Regions from separate parts of the Rhodococcus jostii RHA1 genome, predicted to be linked through region 2. Evidence: riboswitches for the same ligand, from Rfam matches in the RefSeq annotation. Region 2 holds a riboswitch; the other holds the start of a gene.

Region 1 (3,200 bases), 4.4 Mb from region 2:
ACGGGTCCATGCGAAGATCGACGCGATGGGGTTGGTGGACGTCGGCTTGCCCTGCTGGTGCTGACGGAAGTGACGCGTCACGGTGCCGTGTGCGGCCTCGGCCTCACACGTCTTTCCGTCCGGGGTCAGCAGCACGGAGGTCATGAGGCCGAGCGACCCGAAGCCCTGCGCGACGGTGTCCGACTGGACGTCGCCGTCGTAGTTCTTGCAGGCCCAGACGTAGCCGCCCTCCCACTTGAGCGCCGACGCGACCATGTCGTCGATGAGTCGGTGCTCGTAGGTGAGTCCTGCCGCGTCGAACTCCGACTTGAACTCGGTCTCGTAGACGTGCTGGAAGATGTCCTTGAACGCGCCGTCGTACGCCTTGAGGATGGTGTTCTTGGTCGACAGGTACACCGGGTAGTTCTGCTGCAGGCCGTAGTTGAGCGAGGCACGCGCGAAGTCCTCGATGGACTTGGTGAAGTTGTACTGCCCCTGGACGACGCCGCCACCCTCGGGGAAGTTCACCAGCTCGTGCTCGATCGGCTCGCTGCCGTCCTCGGGCGTGTAGGTGATCATCACCTTGCCGGGGCCGGGGACCTTGAAGTCGGTGGCGCGGTACTGGTCGCCGAAGGCGTGACGGCCGATGATGATCGGCTTGGTCCAGCCCGGAACCAGTCGCGGAACGTTGGAGATGATGATCGGCGCGCGGAAGATCGTCCCACCGAGGATGTTGCGGATGGTGCCGTTGGGCGACCGCCACATCTTCTTGAGACCGAACTCCTCGACGCGTGCCTCGTCCGGGGTGATGGTCGCGCACTTGACGCCGACGCCGTGCTTCTTGATGGCGTTGGCCGCGTCGATGGTCACCTGGTCGTCGGTCTCGTCCCGGTATTCGATGCCGAGGTCGTAGTACTCGAGATTCACATCCAGGTAAGGATGGATCAGTTTGTCTTTGATGAACTGCCAGATAATGCGCGTCATCTCGTCGCCGTCGAGTTCGACGACGGTGCCCTCAACCTTGATTTTGGACATGGGTGCTTCGCGTCCTCCTAGGAAGTTTCCCTGGTTACACGGTTGCGGGCGCACTTTGTGAGTGGGTCCGCGAACGGTTCGCTTTTCAAACGTAAACGGTCGAAGCGGCCGCTGGGAGACCGCACGTAAACAAGACAAGCGTACTGCTATGCGCCACGCGCGCAAGACGTGGGGCACGCAGGCCGTCCCTACTCGCGGGTAACTTTTCCCTGCTAGTGGCCGTGAATCGGTGCCGTTTCCGGTCGTTCCACCCCAGCCGCTAAGATTCACTCCAGGTCATGAGTGCCAGCAACGAGCCCCGGCTAGCTGGCCGGCAACCCTCCACCGCGGTGGGGTGCCCCGGGTGATGACCTGGTTTCCTGATTCACACAACAGTCGGGTGACAAGCGCGGGTCCGACATCGGAGGTTCATGATGTGTTGTTGTCGTAGATAGACCCCAGACAAGCCCTGCGCGCGAACGAACCAGCAACTCTGTCGCGCCTCGTCAGACCACTGGAGTAGACAGCACATGACCGAGAACTGGTCGTTCGAGACCAAGCAGATCCACGCCGGGCAGACGTCCGACGCGACCACCAAGGCGCGGGCGCTGCCGATCTACCAGACCACCTCGTACACGTTCGACAGCACCGATCACGCTGCCGCGCTGTTCGGTCTGGCCGAGCCGGGCAACATCTACACCCGCATCATGAACCCCACCCAGGACGCGGTCGAGCAGCGCATCGCCGCCCTCGAAGGCGGCGTCGCCGCCCTGCTGCTGTCCTCCGGACAGGCCGCCGAGACGATCGCGATCCTGAACCTCGCCGAGGCGGGCGACCACATCGTCTCCAGCCCGCGGCTGTACGGCGGCACCTACAACCTCTTCCACTACACGCTGCCCAAGCTCGGCATCGAGGTCTCGTTCGTCGAGGACCCCGACGACCTCGAGCAGTGGAAGGACGCGGTCCGGGACAACACTAAGGCGTTCTACGGCGAGACCATCTCCAACCCCCGCAACGACGTCCTCGACCTGCCGGGCATCTCCGGGATCGCACATCAGCACGGGCTCCCCCTGATCGTCGACAACACGGTGGCCACCCCCTACCTGATCCGCCCCCTCGAGCACGGTGCGGACATCGTGGTGCACTCCGCCACCAAGTATCTCGGTGGCCACGGCACGGCGATCGCCGGAGTCATCGTCGACGGCGGCACGTTCGACTGGACCCAGGGCCGCCACGGCAACTTCACCACCCCGGACCCGAGCTACCACGGCGTCGTCTACTCCGAACTCGGACCGCCTGCGTTCGCCCTCAAGGCGCGCGTGCAGCTGCTCCGCGACCTCGGCTCGGCGATCTCCCCGTTCAACGCGTTCCTCATCGCCCAGGGTCTCGAGACGCTGAGCCTTCGGATGGAACGGCACGTGTCCAACGCGACCGCCGTCGCCCAGTACCTGGAGGCGCGGCCGGAGGTCGTGTCCGTCGGATACGCCGGGCTTCCGTCCTCGCCCTGGCACGACCGGGCGAAGCAGATCGCGCCGCGGGGTGCGGGCGCCATCGTGACGTTCGAACTCGCCGGCGGCATCGACGCCGGCAAGAAGTTCGTCAACGCGCTCACCCTGCACAGCCACGTCGCGAACATCGGCGACGTCCGCTCGCTGGTGATCCACCCGGCGTCCACCACACACTCCCAGCTGACCCCCGAGGAGCAGGCCGCCAGCGGCGTCACCCCCGGACTGGTCCGCCTGGCTGTAGGCATCGAAGGGATCGACGACATCATCGCCGATATCGAGACCGGACTCACGGCGGCGGCATCTTGACCGTGAGCGCTGTACAGAACCTGCCCGTGGCGGACGGACGTCTCGGCACCATCGACATCGGATCGCTCGAACTCGAGAGCGGAACAGTGATCCCGTCGGTGTCCCTCGCCGTGCAGCGATGGGGTGAGCTGTCCCCGAACCGGGACAACGTGGTGCTCGTCGAGCACGCCCTCACCGGCGACTCCCACGTCACCGGACCCGTCACCGACGAACACCCCTCCCCCGGCTGGTGGACCGGGATGGTCGGTCCCGGTGCGCCGATCGACACCGACGAATGGTGCGTCATCGCGACCAACGTCCTCGGTGGCTGCCGCGGCACCACCGGTCCCGGTTCGATCGCCGAGGACGGGCGCCCGTGGGGCAGCCGCTTCCCCGAGATCTCCATCCGCGACC
Region 2 (3,200 bases):
GACCGGTGAGAACTTCCGGCGCGGCGGCTTCCTCGATCACGCGGACAGGTACGAGCGGGCCGGGCAGTTCCTCGACACCGCCCGGGCGATCTGGGATGCGTGGGCCGACGGCGCGGTCGCGACGAGCACCGACGCACCGTCGTGGTCGACCCCGGACGGGGTGCGGGAGGTGTCCCGGCGCACGTCGCAGTTCGACGTCACGATCACTCCGACGCTGCCGCGCAGCGCCCAGGGGCATCCCGTCATCTTCCAGGCCGGCGACTCACCGGCGGGCCGGGACTTCGCGGCCGCGCACACCGACGTGATCTTCTCCCGGCACGGAACGCATTTCGACGAGGCGCTCGCTTTCGCCGAGGACATCAGGGCGAGATTGCGTCGTGCCGGGCGTCCCGAGGACGACGTCAAGATTCTGCCGGGCACGCAGATCGTGCTCGCGGAGAACGCGTCCGAGGTGGAGGAGAAGGTGCGCTGGGTTCTCGAGGGCCAGTACACCGGGCAGACGGCGTTGTCGCTGGTGGGTCAGGTGTGGGGCCGCGATCTGTCCGATCGCGACCCGGACGGCCCACTGCCCGAATTCGATCCGGTGCCCGCGCCGATCTCCGTCACCCGTGGGGCGGCGCGTGACGGAAAGGATCCGCTCGCCATCGCCCGGGAATGGCGGGCCCTGGCAGAGGCGCAGAGCCTGTCGCTGCGTCAGGTTGCGATCGCGACCACCCAGCGCTCCGGTTTCGCCGGTACTCCCGGGCAGGTCGCCGACGAACTCACCCGGTGGGTTCGCAGTGGCGCCACGGACGGGTTCAACATTTCGCCGTATCTGGTGCCCACCGGACTCGACGAGATCGTCGACCTGCTGGTGCCCGAATTGCAGGAGCGAGGTTCGTACCGAACGGAATACGAAGGCTCCACCCTGCGTGAGCACCTCGGGCTCCGGCCCGCCCTGTCGCGGCGGGAGGTCGAGTCCCGGCAGGTGGTCGGGTAGCGGGGGTCCGTGTGGCGCCACGACCGGCGATCTCTTACACTCGGTAACGACCATCCAGAGCGACCGAGAGACCTGGCTCGTTGACGTCGCAGCAACCCCCCGCCCTGCGGGTGCGGGTGCTACCGCCGGGATCGATGGAGGAACGATGTTGACCGAAGGTTTCGTGAGCGCCTGGGGGCGCCTGCACGTCGATCTCTGCCGGCTGTCCACCTCGATCTGTCACAGCTGACCTGCCACCTCGATCCCTCGGGGTTCCGGCTCTTCACACCGCATCCGCGTCGGATCCGGTGTCCTTCACCTTCCTGTGCGCGTGAGCGCTGCCGATACGACGGGCAGCGCGCACGGCACTTCTTCGAGATCACGGAGTTCTCGGTGCCATCAGTGCTTTTGTCCTCGCCCCACCGCGGTGCCCGCATCGCAGCAGGTATCGGCGCCGCCGCCGTGCTGGCCACGGCGCTCACCGCCTGCGGTGGCGGTTCCAGCAGTTCCTCCGCGGATGCGGGCCCCGCACAGCCGGGCGGAACACTCCGCTACGGCCTCTCCCAGGCACCGACGTGCGCCGACCCCGCGCAGTCGGGCACGAATCAGACGATCTACGTGGCTCGTCAGGTGGTGGACTCGCTCACCGACCAGGACCCGGAGACGGGCGAACTCAAACCGTGGCTCGCCGAGAACTGGGAAACCGACGCCGACGCGTCCTCCTTCACATTCCACCTGAAGGAGGGGGTCACGTTCAGTGACGGAACACCTTTCACCGCGGAGTCGGTGAAGAAGAATCTCGACGCCATCGTGAAGACCCTCTCCGGCGCCAAGGCCCCGCTCGGTGCCAGCTACCTCGCCGGTTACACCGGTACCACCGTGATCGACCCGTTGACCGCGCAGGTCGACTTCGCCGCACCCAACGCGCAGTTCCTGCAGGCGTCGTCCACCCCGCAGCTGGGCATCCTGTCCGATGCGTCCGTCGCGAAGTCCGCCGAAGAGCGGTGCACCGGCAACATCTCGGGCACCGGGCCGTTCACGTACGCCGACTACCAGCAGGACAAGTCGGTGACCCTCGCCAAGCGCGCCGGATACAACTGGGGTTCGGACGTGTTCGGCCACGACGGCGAGGCGTACCTCGACACCATCGAGTTCAGTGTCGTGCCCGAATCCGGTGTCCGCACGGGCAGCCTGTCCTCGGGACAGCTGGACGCGATCAGTGACGCGTTGCCGCAGGACGCCCCGCAGATCGAAGGCGCGGGCGGGCAGGTGCTCACCACGTCGAACCCCGGGACCCCGTTCGGCTTCCAGCCCAACGTGACTCGCGGACCGCTCGTCGACCCCGTCGTGCGCAGCGCGCTGGTCCCGGCGATCAACCGGCAGGAACTGGTCGACACCGTACTCGGGCCCAACTTCAAACCCGCCACCAGCACGCTGGCCAGCCGCACCCCGGGCTACGTGGCGCTGCCGGACGTGACGTACGACCCGGAGAAGGCGAAGTCGATCCTGGATCAGGCGGGCTGGGTTCCCGGTGCCGACGGCATCCGCGAGAAGGGCGGTCAGAAGCTGAGCTTCCCCGTTCTGTTCAGCTCCGTGTTCGCCGGCAACCAGGCCATCCTCGAACTGGTGCAGCAGCAGCTCAAAGAGGTGGGAGTGGATCTGCAGCTGAATCTCGTGTCCACTCCGGAGGCCACCGCCCGCCAGAATTCCAAGGACTTCGACGCCACCTACTACAACAGCACCCGCGCCGACGGTGACATCCTCCGCACCCAGTTCGGCCTCGACGGCCGCAACCTGAACAACCGCGGACCCATTCCCGCGCTCGACGACGTGCTCGCGAAGCAACTCGCCGCCACCGACACCACCGAGCGGAGCGCGCTCGTCGCCGACGCCCAGCAGCAGGTGCTCGACAACGGCCTGTGGATCCCCACGGTGGAGTTGTCGCAGGCGATCGGCGCCGGCCCCAACGTGCAGGACCTGAAGTTCGAGGCCTCGGCCCGGCTCCAGTTCTTCGACACCTGGATCAGCGGACGCTGAGCCATGATTCGCTACCTCGGACTCCGCGTGCTGCAGGCGATCGCCGTCCTGTGGGCGACGTTCACCGTGTCGTTCGCCGTGCTGTTCCTGCTGCCGTCCGACCCGGTGAGTATCGCCGTCGACTCGGCGTCCACCGGAACGACGGTCGACGCGGCCGCCGTCGCGGAGCTGCAGGCGCGGTACGGCCTCGACCAGCCCGTGTGGG

Evidence for each region. Region 2 has a riboswitch for S-adenosylmethionine ahead of RHA1_RS53530 (putative leader peptide). Riboswitches for the same ligand answer to the same signal wherever they lie in the genome.
Region 1: it holds a riboswitch for S-adenosylmethionine, as region 2 does, so the genes downstream of both, RHA1_RS30485 (bifunctional o-acetylhomoserine/o-acetylserine sulfhydrylase) here and RHA1_RS53530 (putative leader peptide) in region 2, are expected to answer to the same signal.

The regions. Positions count from the first base shown of each region.
Region 1 is NC_008268.1:6,722,511-6,725,710, reverse strand. It holds gene RHA1_RS30490 (NADP-dependent isocitrate dehydrogenase) at 1-1,014, opposite strand, end outside; SAM riboswitch class IV at 1,289-1,409, shown strand; gene RHA1_RS30485 (bifunctional o-acetylhomoserine/o-acetylserine sulfhydrylase) at 1,524-2,807, shown strand; gene metX (homoserine O-acetyltransferase MetX) at 2,804-3,200, shown strand, end outside.
Region 2 is NC_008268.1:2,356,734-2,359,933, reverse strand. It holds gene RHA1_RS10860 (NtaA/DmoA family FMN-dependent monooxygenase) at 1-979, shown strand, start outside; SAM riboswitch class I at 1,027-1,120, shown strand; gene RHA1_RS53530 (putative leader peptide) at 1,125-1,208, shown strand; gene RHA1_RS10855 (ABC transporter substrate-binding protein) at 1,361-2,995, shown strand; gene RHA1_RS10850 (ABC transporter permease) at 2,999-3,200, shown strand, end outside.